Regions from separate parts of the Streptomyces sp. NBC_00986 genome, predicted to be linked through region 2. Evidence: riboswitches for the same ligand, from Rfam matches in the RefSeq annotation. Region 2 holds a riboswitch; each other region holds the start of a gene.
The links. Region 2 has a riboswitch for cobalamin ahead of metE (5-methyltetrahydropteroyltriglutamate--homocysteine S-methyltransferase). Riboswitches for the same ligand answer to the same signal wherever they lie in the genome.
Positions count from the first base shown of each region.

Region 1: linked by a shared signal. The riboswitch ahead of OG504_RS18950 (ribonucleoside-diphosphate reductase subunit alpha) and the one ahead of metE (5-methyltetrahydropteroyltriglutamate--homocysteine S-methyltransferase) in region 2 are both predicted to bind cobalamin.
Region 3: linked by a shared signal. The riboswitch ahead of OG504_RS40215 (cobalamin biosynthesis protein) and the one ahead of metE (5-methyltetrahydropteroyltriglutamate--homocysteine S-methyltransferase) in region 2 are both predicted to bind cobalamin.
Region 4: linked by a shared signal. The riboswitch ahead of OG504_RS50665 (ABC transporter substrate-binding protein) and the one ahead of metE (5-methyltetrahydropteroyltriglutamate--homocysteine S-methyltransferase) in region 2 are both predicted to bind cobalamin.

Region 1 covers NZ_CP108733.1:4,402,030-4,405,568, forward strand. The annotation lists gene mctP (monocarboxylate uptake permease MctP) at 1-376, shown strand, start outside; gene OG504_RS18945 (GNAT family N-acetyltransferase) at 497-1,003, shown strand; cobalamin riboswitch at 1,021-1,180, shown strand; gene OG504_RS18950 (ribonucleoside-diphosphate reductase subunit alpha) at 1,356-3,539, shown strand, end outside.
Region 2 covers NZ_CP108733.1:3,004,296-3,007,834, reverse strand. The annotation lists gene metE (5-methyltetrahydropteroyltriglutamate--homocysteine S-methyltransferase) at 1-1,784, opposite strand, end outside; cobalamin riboswitch at 1,922-2,147, opposite strand; gene meaB (methylmalonyl Co-A mutase-associated GTPase MeaB) at 2,222-3,214, opposite strand; gene scpA (methylmalonyl-CoA mutase) at 3,211-3,539, opposite strand, start outside.
Region 3 covers NZ_CP108733.1:8,957,012-8,960,550, forward strand. The annotation lists gene OG504_RS40210 (cobyric acid synthase) at 1-1,229, opposite strand, end outside; gene OG504_RS40215 (cobalamin biosynthesis protein) at 1,226-2,167, opposite strand; cobalamin riboswitch at 2,267-2,409, opposite strand; gene OG504_RS40220 (DUF397 domain-containing protein) at 2,678-2,896, shown strand; gene OG504_RS40225 (hypothetical protein) at 3,143-3,539, opposite strand, start outside.
Region 4 covers NZ_CP108733.1:11,223,119-11,226,657, reverse strand. The annotation lists gene OG504_RS50670 (FecCD family ABC transporter permease) at 1-550, opposite strand, end outside; gene OG504_RS50665 (ABC transporter substrate-binding protein) at 547-1,608, opposite strand; cobalamin riboswitch at 1,662-1,875, opposite strand; gene OG504_RS50660 (LysR family transcriptional regulator) at 1,999-2,946, opposite strand; gene OG504_RS50655 (SDR family NAD(P)-dependent oxidoreductase) at 3,075-3,539, shown strand, end outside.

The sequences.
Region 1 (3,539 bases), 1.4 Mb from region 2:
CATCTGGATCCTCCAGACCTTCCCGTCCCTGGTGGGCGGCCTCTTCACCCGCTGGCCCCACCGCTGGGCCCTCCTGGCCGGCTGGGCGGTCGGCATGATCTACGGCACCCTCGCGGCCTACGGCGTCGCCTCCCCGACCCAGGACCACTTCGGCGGCTCCTCCAAGAAGATCCCCGGCATCGGCGAAATCGGCTACATCGGCCTGACGGCGTTCGTGATGAACGTGGTGGTGACAGTGGTCCTCACCTTCGCCCTGAAGGCCTTCAAGGCTCCGGAGGGCGTGGACGAGACGAGCCCCGGCGACTACACGGCAGACGCGGGCGACCCGGGCGTGGAGGTAGAGCTACCTCCGGCAACAGCAGGGGCAACCCACTAGCGCAGGTGAGTGTGCCAACTTAAGGGGCGCGGGGAACTGCGCGACCAGCCACACACGACCCATAGCGGGCCACCGAGAGCACCCCCCTCGGCGGCCCGCTGTTCGTACACACTGACCCACATGGACATCCTCATCCGCCGAGCAATCCCCACCGAATACGACCCCCTCGGCACCCTCACAGCAGACGCCTACCTGACCGACGGCCTCCTCGACTACGGCGAGACCGACCCCTACCTCCCCGTGCTCAAGGACGTAGCAAGCCGAGCCGCAGCCGCCGAAGTCCTCGTCGTGGTGGACGGCGACCACCTCCTCGGCGGCGTCACCTTCGTCCCCGGCCCCGGCCCCGTCGCAGACATAGCGCGCCCTGGAGAGACGGAAATCCGCGCCCTCGCGATCGCCCGCACCGCCAGAGGCCGCGGCGCCGGCGAGGCCCTCGTCCGCGCCTGCATCGACCGCGCCCGAGCCACCGAGGGCTGCACGGCCGTAGTGCTGTCGACCCAGAGCTCCATGCACGCGGCCCACCGCATCTACGAACGCCTGGGTTTCGTCCGCACACCCGACCGGGACTGGAATCCCGTGCCACACCTGGACGATCTCACTCTGCTCACCTATCAACTGACGCTCTGAAACCGCCGCGACACAACATCTGGTGGTGCCACGACAGCCCGGCACAAGATGTATGCTCATGCTCGCTGTCGCCGCAGGGGAATCCGGTGCGAATCCGGAACTGTCCCGCAACGGTGTACTTACGTGCATATGCACGCATGGTCAGTCCGAGGACCTGCCGACGGCGCGCGTCCGGCCACCCGGCCAGGGCGCATGACGTCCGGGCCTCGTGGAGTGGGCCGGTGGACGCGACGCCCCGTGCGCTCGTGTACTGCCGCCTGCCCTCGGCGAGGCCCCGTGCCGAGCGAGGGAGAGCCCCACCGTGACCATCGCGCCAGCAGAGCCGGCATCAGCGACCCAGGCGAACGAGGCGATCGCAGCGACCGCGACCGGACCCGGAACCGAGCTTCCCGGAACGGTTGTTCAGGACGCCGACGGCCCCGGTACCGCGATCCTGCGGACCCTGACCGCGCTGACCGCCGACCTCCCCGACGCCGACCCCGGCCGGGTCGCCGCCGCCACGTTGCGCGGCCGGTCCGCGCACGCGGACCTGGCGGAACTGCGCGAGCTGGCGACGGAGGCGGCCGCCGGCCTCATCTCCGAGGACCCGGTCTACTCCCGCCTCGCCGCCCGGCTGCTGACGATCAGCATCGCCGCCGAGGCCGCCTCCCAGGGCGTCACGACGTTCACCGAGTCCGTCGCCGTGGGCCACCGCGAGGGCCTCATCGCCGACCGCACCGCCGAGTTCGCGACGCTGCACGCGGCCCGCCTCGACGCGCTGATCGCCGCCTCCTTCGATGAGGGCGCCGACGACCGCTTCGGCTACTTCGGCCTGCGCACCCTGTACAGCCGCTACCTCCTCCGCCACCCGATCACCCGCAAGGTCATCGAGACGCCCCAGCACTTCATGCTGCGCGTGGCCGCCGGTCTCGCGGAGGACGACTCGACCCGCGCCCTGGACGAAGTGGCCGCGCTCTACCGCCTGATGAGCCGCCTGGACTACCTCCCGTCCTCCCCCACGCTCTTCAACTCCGGCACCCGGCACCCCCAGATGTCGTCCTGCTACCTCCTCGACTCCCCGCTGGACGAGCTGGACTCCATCTACGACCGCTACCACCAGGTCGCCCGCCTCTCGAAGCACGCGGGTGGCATCGGACTGTCGTACTCCCGCATCCGCAGCCGGGGTTCGCTGATCCGGGGCACGAACGGGCACTCCAACGGCATCGTCCCGTTCCTGAAGACGCTGGACGCCTCGGTCGCCGCGGTGAACCAGGGCGGCCGGCGCAAGGGTGCGGCCGCGGTGTACCTGGAGACCTGGCACTCCGACATCGAGGAGTTCCTGGAGCTGCGGGACAACACCGGTGAGGACGCCCGCCGTACGCACAACCTGAACCTGGCGCACTGGATCCCGGACGAGTTCATGCGCCGGGTGAACGAGAACGGCGACTGGTCGCTCTTCTCCCCCGCCGACGTGCCCGAGCTGGTCGACCTGTGGGGCGACGAGTTCGACGCGGCCTACCGCAGGGCGGAGGCGCAGGGGCTGGCGAAGAAGACCATCCCGGCCCGTGACCTCTACGGCCGCATGATGCGCACCCTCGCGCAGACCGGCAACGGCTGGATGACCTTCAAGGACGCGGCCAACCGCACCGCCAACCAGACCGCCGAGCCGGGCCACACGGTCCACTCCTCGAACCTCTGCACGGAAATCCTGGAGGTCACGGACGACGGCGAGACGGCGGTCTGCAACCTGGGTTCGGTGAACCTGGGCGCATTCGTGGTCGGTGACGACATCGACTGGGAGCGTCTGGACGAGACGGTCCGCACGGCCGTCACCTTCCTGGACCGCGTGGTCGACATCAACTTCTACCCGACCGAGCAGGCGGGCCGTTCCAACGCCCGCTGGCGCCCGGTCGGCCTGGGCGCGATGGGCCTCCAGGACGTCTTCTTCAAACTCCGTGTCCCCTTCGACTCCCCGCAGGCGCAGGCCCTTTCCACCCGCATCGCCGAGCGCATCATGCTCGCCGCGTACGAGGCCTCCGCCGACCTCGCCGAGCGCAACGGTCCGCTCCCGGCCTGGGAGAAGACCCGCACGGCCCGCGGTGTCCTGCACCCCGACCACTACGGCGTGGAACTGACCTGGCCCGAGCGCTGGTCGGCACTGCGGGAACGTATCGCCCAGACCGGCATGCGCAACAGCCTGTTGCTGGCGATCGCCCCCACGGCGACGATCGCCTCGATCGCGGGCGTGTACGAGTGCATCGAGCCGCAGGTCTCGAACCTCTTCAAGCGCGAGACGCTCTCCGGCGAGTTCCTGCAGGTCAACTCCTACCTGGTCGACGAGTTGAAGCAGCTCGGCGTGTGGGACGCCCGCACCCGCGAGGCCCTGCGCGAGGCCAACGGCTCGGTGCAGGGCTTCAGTTGGATCCCGGAGGACGTCCGCGCCCTTTACCGCACGGCGTGGGAGATCCCGCAGCGCGGCCTGATCGACATGGCCGCCGCCCGCACCCCGTTCCTGGACCAGTCCCAGTCCCTGAACCTGTTCCTGGAGACGCCGACG
Region 2 (3,539 bases):
GCGAGGGCGACCTGCCGGGCGGTGTCGCCGAGCGGCTGGTCGTCGCGGACGAAGGACCAGGCGAGCATGGTGACCGGCCCGGTGAGCATGCCCTTGACCGGGCGTGAGGTGAGGGACTGGGCGTACGTCGTCCAGCGGACCGTCATCGGTTCGGGGCGGGAGATGTCGCCGGCCAGGATCGGCGGGCGGACGTAACGGGTGCCGTAGGACTGGACCCAGCCGTGCTGCGTGGCGAGATAGCCCGTCAGCTGCTCGGCGAAGTACTGGACCATGTCGTTGCGTTCGGGCTCGCCGTGCACGAGGACGTCCAGGCCGGTCTTCTCCTGGAAGGAGATGACCTCGCCGATCTCCGCCTTGATCCGCTCCTCGTAACCGGCCCTGTCGATCCGCCGCGCTCTCAAGTCGGCCCGCGCGGTGCGCAGTTCGGCGGTCTGCGGGAACGAACCGATCGTGGTCGTCGGCAGCGGCGGCAGCCCGAGGTGCGCGCGCTGGGCGACGGTCCGCTCGTCGTACGGCTGGGAGCGGCGGGCGGCGGCGTCCGTGACCGCGGCGGCCCGGGCCCGTACGGCGGGATCGCTGGTGAGGGCCGAACCGGCGCGGGAGGCCAAGTCGGCGCGGTTGGCGGCGAGTTCGGCGGCGATCGTGTCGGTGCCCTGGGCCAGGCCCTTGGCGAGGGTGACGATCTCGGCCGTCTTCTGCCGCGCGAACGCGAGCCAGCGCAGGATCTGCGGCTCGATGTCCCGTTCGGCGGCGGCGTCGAGCGGCACATGGAGCAGCGAGCAGGACGCGGCCACGTCGACCCGGTCGGCAAGACCGAGCAACGTGCCCAGTGTGGCAAGGGACTTGGTGAGGTCGTTGCCCCAGACGTTACGGCCGTCGACGACACCCGCGATCAGCCGCTTGCCGGGCAGTCCGCCCACGGTGGCGAGGGCGTCCAGGTTGGCTGCGGCGGCCTCGGTGAAGTCCAGGGCGAGGCCCTCCACGGGCGCCTTCGCGAGGACCGGCAACGCGTCGCCGAGCCGGTCGAAGTACGAGGCCACCAGGAGCTTCGGCCGGTCCGTCAGGGCGCCGAGGTCGCGGTAGGCGCGGGTGGTGGCGTTCAGTTCGGCCGGGGTGCGGTCCTGGACCAGGGCGGGTTCGTCGAGTTGCACCCACTCCGCGCCCGCCGCGCGGAGGTCGGCGAGGACCTCGGCGTAGACGGGGAGCAGGCGGTCCAGGAGGGTCAGCGGTTCGAAGTCCGCGGACACCCCGGGTGCGGGCTTGGCGAGCAGGAGGTAGGTGACCGGGCCGACGAGCACCGGGCGGGCGGTCAGGCCCAGGGCGAGGGCCTCCTTCAACTCCGCCACCTGCTTGGTGGAGTCGGTGGCGAAGACGGTGTCCGGGCCCAACTCGGGCACGAGGTAGTGGTAGTTGGTGTCGAACCACTTCGTCATCTCCAGCGGCGCCACGTCCTGCGTGCCGCGTGCCATCGCGAAGTAGCCGTCCAGCGCGTCGAGTTCGACGGCGGTGCGGTGGCGTTCGGGGATCGCGCCGACCATGACGGTGGTGTCCAGGACGTGGTCGTAGTACGAGAAGTCGCCGGTCGGTACTTCGTGGATGCCTGCGTCGGCCAGTTGCTGCCAGTTGGTGCGGCGCAGGTCGGCGGCTGTGGTCCGGAGCGCGTCTGCGTCGACGCGGCCCTTCCAGTAGCCCTCGATGGCCTTCTTGAGCTCCCGGCTCTTGCCCTGGCGGGGGTAGCCGTAGACGGTTGCCCGTGCTGCCGCGGCTGCGGACTTCGGTGTCACGGAAATCTCCTTCGCGAGATATCTCCCTGGATCCCGGTGGCGGGACGTGGGTGCGAAGGTTCGTAGACCGGGGGATGGTGACCGCCCGTGTGTACGCCGACCCGCCCACGAGGTCACCGGGATTCCGCACGCGAATGCTTCGCGTGCGGGCAGGTGGCAGGTCTTCGGACTTGCGGGCACGTCCTCTTTTCGAACCGGAGGACACCTACTGGCCGTCGCTTCCCAGGTCCTGTGTGGGCCCAGTGCGTATGACGGCGGTCGTTCCTGCTTACCGCTGCGGGGCAGTCCCGGAGTTTCACCGGGTTCCCTCTTGCGACGCGTTCCGTCTGGCTGACGGGGCGAACCAGCTGCGTGGCCAGCCTAAAGGGTCTGGGGTGGGTGCGTCGATTTTTTGTCTGCGGGCCGGTGGGGGCTGGTCGCGCAGTTCCCCGCGCCCCTTAGGGCAAGTCGGTTGGCCGGGATTCGAAAGTTCGCAGGATTTCCTCTGCCGCCAGAGTCGCTGTCAACTCGCCGTCCCTGACCTGCTGTTCGAGCAAAGGCCCGAGCGCACGTACTGCCGGATCCGCGTGCAGGCGGCCCAACAGCTCTTCGCGGACCATCGTCCACGTCCAGTCCACCTGCTGCTCACTGCGCTTCGTCGCCAGGCGGCCCGTCGACTCCAGCAGTGAACGGTGTTGTTCGAGGCGCTCCCAGACCGCGTCCAGGCCGGTGCCCTCGCGTGCGCTGCAGCTCAGTACCGGCGGGGTCCAGGCCGCGTCGGCCGGATGCATCAGGCGTAGCGCGCCCGCCAACTCCCGTGCTGCGCTCTTCGCGTCGCGCTCGTGCGGGCCGTCCGCCTTGTTGACGGCGATGACGTCCGCCAGTTCCAGGACGCCCTTCTTGATGCCCTGTAGTTGGTCGCCGGTGCGGGCCAACGTCAACAGGAGGAAGGAGTCGACCATGTTGGCGACCGCTGTCTCCGACTGGCCTACGCCTACCGTCTCGACCAGCACGACGTCGTGGCCCGCCGCTTCCATCACCACGATGGACTCGCGGGTCGCTTTCGCCACGCCGCCCAGCGTGCCGGCGGTGGGGGAAGGGCGGACGAAGGCCGCCGGGTCCACGGCCAGGCGTTCCATGCGGGTCTTGTCGCCGAGGATCGAGCCGCCCGTGCGGGTCGACGACGGGTCCACGGCCAGCACCGCGACCCGGAAGCCTTGCGAGGTGAGGAGGGTGCCGAAGGCGTCGATGAAGGTCGACTTGCCTACGCCGGGTACGCCGCTGATACCGATCCGGCGGGCCTGGCCGCTGTGCGGGAGGAGTTCGGTCAGCAACTCCTGCGCCATGACCCGGTGTTGGGGCTTGGTCGACTCGACGAGGGTGATGGCGCGGGCGACCAGGGCGCGCTTGCCGTCGAGCACGCCCTTCACATAGGTGTCGAGCTCGATCACAGGGTGTGCCCGAGGTCGGCGGCCAGTCGCTGCACCAGGTCGTAGGCCGCGTCCGGGATCACCGTCCCGGGCGGGAACACGGCCGCCGCGCCCATCTCCAGGAGGGTGGGTACGTCCTGGGGTGGGATGACTCCGCCGACCACGATCATGATGTCCTCGCGGCCCTCCTCGGCGAGCGATTCCTTCAACGCCGGTACGAGGGTGAGGTGTCCGGCGGCGAGGGACGACACTCCGACGATGTGCACGTCCGCCTCCACGGCCTGGCGGGCCACCTCGCCGGGGGTCTGGAACAGCGGGCCGACGTCGACGTCGAAGCCGAGGTCGG
Region 3 (3,539 bases), 6.0 Mb from region 2:
GCTTCTCCGCCGGTGAGTTGGGCGACCCCGTGATGGATCTCGTACCCCTCGACCGGCTCGCCGAGGGCTTCGCCCACCGGCCGGGTGAGGGTCTTCTCGCGCGCGAACCGTACGCGCAGCGGCAGAACTCCGAGCCCGTCGACCGACCCCTGCCGGCTCTCGACCTCGTCGTCGATGTGCTCACCGAGGATCTGGAAGCCGCCGCAGATCCCGAGTGTTGGCCGTTGCTCGGCCGCCCTGCGCACGAGGGCGTCCGCAAGTCCCCGCTCCCGCAGCCACTCCAGCGCCTTCACCGTGCCCCGGGTCCCCGGGATCACGACGAGGTCCGCGTCGGCCAGCTCCTCCGGCCGGTCCACGAACCGCACCACGACGCCCGGTTCGGCGGCCAAAGCGTCCACGTCGGTGAAGTTGGACATGAGGGGGATCGCGCAGACGGCGACCCGCAGCACGTCCTCGCCGACCGGCGGCGCGGTGTTCGACTCGCGCACGGTGCCGCGCAGCGAGATCCGCAGCCCGTCCTCCTCGTCGATCCCGAGCCCGTGCTGGAACGGCAGCACGCCGTAGGTCCGGCGCCCGGTGAGGCCGAGGAGCATCTCCAACCCCGGTTCCAGCAGCGAGACATCGCCCCGGAACTTGTTGACGAGGAACCCGGCGACGAAGGCCTGGTCCTCGGGGCTGAGCAGCGCCACGGTTCCGAAGAAGGAGGCGAAGACGCCCCCGCGGTCGATGTCGCCGACGACGAGCACGGGCAGTTGGGCATTTCGCGCGATGCCCATGTTCACGATGTCGGTCCGCCGCAGATTGATCTCGGCGGGACTGCCGGCGCCCTCACAGATCACCGCGTCATACGTGCCCCGCAACTCGGCGAGACAGTCCAACACCGTGCCGAGCAGCGCCTCTTGGCGCCCGCCGTGATAGCCGCGGGCACTCATCTCGCCAACTGGCTTGCCCATCAGGACGACTTGGCTGCTGCGGTCGCTGCCCGGCTTGAGGAGGACGGGGTTCATCAGCGCGGTCGGCTCGATGCGGCAGGCCTGTGCCTGCATGGCCTGGGCCCGCCCGATCTCCGCCCCTTCCCGCGTCACGAACGAATTCAGGGACATGTTCTGCGCCTTGAACGGCGCGACCTTCACGCCCTGGCGCACCAGCCACCGGCAGATCCCGGCGGTGACGACACTCTTGCCGGCGTCCGAGGTGGTCCCGGCCACCAACAGCCCACCGCCGCTCATGACTTCCGTCCCTTCACGAGGAGCCGCCCGGCGACACTGACGCCGAGCGCGAGCAGACCGACGCGCCGGGACAGGCGTACGGCCCGCGCGATGTCCGGTACGGCGACGGGGCGTCCGTCGCCGTTGAGCACGGGCCGGTGCTCGACCCGGCCGCCGTAGGAGAGCGTTCCGCCGAGCCGTACGCCGAGGGCTCCCGCGAAGGAGGCCTCGACGGGGCCGGCGTTGGGGCTGGGGTGTTTGCCGGCGTCGGTGCGCCAGGCGCGTGCCGCTCCGCGCGGGTCGTCGCCCGCGACGGTCGCGAGGGTCGCGGTGAGGCGGGCGCCCGGCCAGCCGGCGACATCGTCGAGGCGGGCCGAAGCCCAGCCGTAGCGGCGGTACTTGGGCGACTTGTGGCCGACCATCGCGTCGAGCGTGTTCACGGCCCGGAAGCCGAGCAGGCCCGGGACGCCCGCGATGCCGCCCCAGACCAGGGCGCCGACGACCGCGTCGGACGTGTTCTCGGCGACGGACTCGACGACGGCACGGGCGATCCCGTCGGCGTCGAGGGACTGCGGGTCCCGCCCGCAGAGGTGGGGGAGCCGTGCCCGCGCACCGTCGATGTCCCCGGCCTCCAGCGCGCGCCCGATGACCCCGGCCTCGCGCGCGAGGGAGGTCCCGCCGACGACGGCCCAGGTGGCGGCGGCGGTGAGGGCGGCAGAGGCCGTACGAGACGGTCGTAGGGCCGAACTGGCCGCGGCGGCGAGGGCGATGGTGCCACCGACGCACACGGCGGTGTGCAGGGCGCCCCAGCCTCGGTGGTCGCGCCACAGCACCTGTTCCACGGCACCGGCGGCACGGCCGAACGCGGCGACCGGATGCCCGCGGCGGGGATCGCCGAGGAGGTGGTCGCCGAGGAGGCCGGCGGCGGCGCCGTACGCGAAGACGCGATCGGCACGCATCGGGTCAGCCGATCGCTGGGTCGGACACGGGGATGGTGCGGGACCTCGAACGGCAGCCGAGCATGGCGATATGTCCTCACTCAGGGTGTCCACGCCCTGGTTCGACGAGACCGGCGGTGAGAGTTCCTGGCTCCCGGGGGTGTCTACCCCGGTGACAGTGGCGGGACCGCGCCGGATTCACACCGGCTTCCTCTCCTGCCGCCGTATATGGCTCCGGCAGTCCACCATGCTGTTGGAAGGGCCGTCAACTTGCTGTTGACCTGCGGGGACGGAGTGTGCTGATGCCCACACTAGGTCCGGATTCAGGCTAGGCAGCGCCTGTCCAATTCGTAGAATTGGACACAACGACAAGGGAGCGGCACAGAACATCCGGGGCGGGTCCCGTCCGGTTCGGTCCTGGTGCGGTCAATCCGGGAACTAGGTGTCGTGCCTTTGCCGTCCGGGACTAGTCTGCATCGACCGGGCGGGTGCGCCGCGACAGGGGTTGAGGCTCGACATGGGGGAGGCGGTGTGGCCGACCGGGCATCCGCGTGGCGTTGGCAGAAGAGCAGCTACACCAATCCGACCGGAGAGTGCGTCGAGGTCGCCCATCCCGGAGGCGAGGTGTGGGTGCGGGACTCCAAGAATCACGCGCAGCAACACATGGTCGTGACCCGTATGGCGTGGTCCACGTTTGTGACGGCGGTGGCAGCGGGCAGAGCCGATGGCGACGCAACCCGTCCAGCGTGAGCCGCGAGAGGCTGGGGGCACAAATGGGGGCCGAGAGTGAACGACCGCCGCCGGGCAGTGGGATTCCTGCCGAGCGGAAACGGCTCGCGCTGTTGTCGTACTGCGCCGTGTGCGGAGCCGTTGCCACGGCTGCCGGGGCCCTGACCTCCCTGCTCTTCGACGGAGTCCATGAGCGGTTCACGGTCTGGATCGTCACTTCGGCGGTAGTCGCGGCGGGGGCCGGGGTGGCATGGGGGTTCGCGCCGGTCAGCTTCCATTGCCTTGCTGCGGGTCATCGGTTCGCCTCCCGCCCGAGGGCCGACCGTCGTTCTCCGTCCGGTCGTTGAGATTCCCGGTTCTCCTCCTCGCCTGCGGTTCACGGCGATCCCGCAGCCTGCGTATGAGCCATCCGATCGTCCCGGTCAGGAACGCGCTGCCCGCCGAGACCAGTGCTACGTGTGTGGTGGGCGAGAGCCTGACGTGGTGGAGATCGATGCCCTTTGCGATGTGCACTGATATCACCAGGCTTCCCACGATGAGCGCGGTGCACAGAGTGAGACAGCCACTTTTGGCCAGGAAGCCCCTCAGCTCCTGGTCCCTGGTGCGGAGCCCGCGCTCATGCTCTGCTTCCAGGAGGCCGTCCAGCGTTTTGGCCTGGCCTTCG
Region 4 (3,539 bases), 8.2 Mb from region 2:
GCACGCCCTTGGTGGTCTCGGCGTCGGCCGACGTCAGCACCGTGAACGACGTGAGCGCGGAGAAGAGTTGCATGGCCGCCACGCCGGACAGCACCACCCGGTCCATGCTCGCGCCGAGGCTGTGGCTGAGCAGCATCACCAGCCCGAAGGAGAGCAGCGCACCGACGAACGCGCCCGCCGACAGCGACACGGCCCCGCCGCCCACGCCGAGCACGACGACAGCGACCGCCCCCGTGGACGCCCCGGAGGACACGCCGAGCACGAACGGGTCCGCCAGCGGATTGCGCAGCAGGGACTGCATGACCGCACCGCACAGCGCGAGCCCGGCTCCGCAGACGGCCGCGAGCAGTGTGCGGGGCATGCGCAGGTCCCAGACGATGCCGTCCCGGAGCGGGGCGAGCGAGCTGTCGCCGCCGCCGAGGTGGGCCGCGACCGACGCCCACACGTCGGCCGTGGAGATGTCGGCCGGACCGATGGTCACCGCGAAGGCCACGGAGACCAGCAGCGCGACCAGCCCGCCGCCCGTCAACATCAGGGTGCGGAGAGTCACTTGGCGAGTCCGAAGTCGCGCAGGCCGGCGGCGACCTGCTCGATCCCTTCGACGGTGCGGACGGAGGGGTTCATCGCCTGGCCGCTGAGCAGGATGTACCGCTTCTTCTTGACGGCGGTGAGGTTGCGGGTGGCGGCGTTGGTCTCCAGGAAGTGGATCTTCGCGTTGGCGGTCTCGGCCGTCTGCGACTTACGGGTCAGATCGCCGAGGACGATGACGTCGGGGTCGCGGTCGGCGACGGTCTCCCAGTTGATCTGGGGCCACTCGTCGTGGGTGTCGGAGAAGGCGTTCTCGGCGCCGACGGTGCGGGTGATGGCGCCGGGGGCGCCGCAGCAGCCGGCCAGGTAGGGCGACTGGGAGTTGGCGAACCAGTACATGAGGGAGGTGCCGGAGGCGTCGAGGCCGGCGGTGGCCTTGGTCACCCGCGCCTTCAGCTGGGCCACGAGCTGGTCGCCGCGCGCCTGCACGCCCATCGCGCGTGACAGGTCGCGTATCTCGCCGTAGACGCTGTCGAGGGTGAGCGGTGTGCTGCGCGAACCGTCGCCGCCGCTGTCGTTGTCCTTGCCCGCGCAGTCGGACGGCGAGACGTACGTCGGCACGCCCAGCTTCTCGAACTGTTCGCGGGTCGCGACTCCGCCCTTGCCGAGCGTCGAGACGAAGGAGGCGGTGACGAAGTCGGGTTCGGCGTCGAGGACCTTCTCGAAGGAGGGCGCGTTGTCGGCGAGGCGCGGCACGGTCGCGTTCGCCTTCTCCAGGCCCTTGAGCACCGGGTCGGTCCAGGTGGCGGTACCGACGATGCGGTCGGCGAGGCCGAGGGAGAGCAGGATCTCGGTGGTGCCCTGGTTGAGGGAGACGACCCGATCGGGGGCCGACTTCAGGGTGACCTTCTGCCCGCAGTCGGTGAGGGTGAGCGGGAAGCCCGCGGCGGACTTCTCCGTCTCGCCGTCGGCACGGTCGCCGTCCGATCCGCCGCACGCGGTGAGCAGCAGGGCGGGCGCGACGAGGAGTGCCGCGGTGCGGCGGCGCAGCGGGACGGGGGCGGTACGGATCACGGGCATGCCTTGCCTGTCGGGGCTCGAACGCGGAGCCTGGCCTACGAACTCCCCCTCGCCGAGGGCGAGAAGGCGCCAGCAGGTCTTCGGACTCGGGTTCGTCCGGACGGGGCGCCTTCCCGGCGCGTCACACACCGGCTCCTTCGGCCGGCCCGCGTCGCCCCAGTGGCGTCTGATGCCCCGCCCGTCCCCCTCACCGCTGCGCGTCAGTTCCGGATTTTCACCGGATTCCCTGGCCTCGGTTGTGGCACGACTGGCCCGCACAACCTATCAAGATCGGCGGTCGGCTCCCGCTGCGGGGTGCGGTGGGAAGGTGCCGCCGTACGGACCGCGACGCAGAAGGCGGCGCACGGCAGAATCAGCGCGGCGACGAAGTGGCGGGCGATGCCGATGCGGTCACGTCGCGGTGCGTACGTCCTTGCCCGGTGCGGTGTTGTGCCGCGCCGCACGAAGCCCGACGGCCTCACGGCGGAGCGCCTCCACCGTGGCCGTCACTTCGGGAGCACGGTCGCGGACCGTGACGGCGACGGTGGCGCGGCCGAGCCAGGCGGGGTCGTCGACCTGGACGGTACGCACGCCCGTGGGGACGGCCGGGGCGGTGAGTTCGGGCAGTACGGCGATGCCGAGACCGGCGGCGACAAGTCCCAGGCGGGTGGGCCATTCGCGGGCGGCGTAGGCGATCCGCGGGTGGTCGAGCGTCGGCCAGGCGCCGAACTGGGGGTCGTCGCGCAGGCCCTTGCCGACGATCCAGGCTTCGTCCCTCAGGCCGGTCACGGGGACGGTTCCCCGGCCGGCGAACCGATGGTCGGCGGGCACGGCGAGCAACAGGCCGCCGTCCAGGAGCAGTTCGCGGGAGAGTCCCTCGAAGTCGTAGGCGGGCAGGTCCGGTCCCACGCCGATCACCGCGATGTCGATGCGGTGGGCGCGGAGTTGGCGGAGCTGCGTGGGAGAGGAGGCCTCGCCCAACTCGACGATCAGGCCCGGGTGTTCGTCGCGGAGGCGGGCCAACGCCCTGGGGACGAGCACGGCGGCGGCCGCCGGGAACGCGGCGACGGCGACGCGTCCGGTGAGGTGGTCCTGCAGCCCGGCGAGGTCCGTACCGACCGCGTCGATCTCGTTGAGGACCGTCGCGGCTCGGCGGGCGAGCACCGTGCCCGCCGGCGATGGGGCAACCCCGCGGGCGCCCCGGACGAACAACGGCGCGCCCGCGGCAGTTTCCATCGCCGCCACCTGACGGGACACCGCCGACTGCGTGTATCCGAGCGCGTCGGCCGCGGCGGTGAACGATCCGGTGTCGACCACGGCCTGGACGACACGCAGACCGATGAGGGTGAATTCGGCCATGCCGACATCCTGACACATTCCAGGAACGCATGTCTCATGTGCGAGATCATCGCTGGTGGAATGGCTGGCACGGCAGCACGATGGAGTGGCAGGAGCAAGTGATCCACCACCCACAGGGAGCACTGATCATGGCGAAGACCTGGTTCATCACGGGGAGTTCAAGGGGGTTCGGCCGCGAGTGGGCGGAGGCCGCGCTCGAACGCGGCGATCGTGTCGCGGCGACAGCTCGGGACGTCAGCCGACTGACTCCTCTGGTCGAGCGGTACGGGGACGCCGTACTGCCGATGCCCCTCGACGTCACCGACCGTGCCGCGGTGCATGCGGCGGTGGGGCGTACCCACGCGCGTTTCGGTTCGCTGGACGTCGCCGTCAACAATGCCGGCTACGGGCATTTCGGCATGGTCGAGGAATTGGAGGAGGACGAACTCCGGGCTCAGATGGAGACCAACTTCTTCGGCGCGGTCTGGGTCACTCAGGCCGTACTGCCCTTCATGCGGGCCCAACGATCGGGCAGGATCCTGCAGGTCACCAGTGAGGGCGGCGTACGCGCGTTCCCAGGCATCGGTGCGTACCACGCTTCCAAGTGGGCTCTT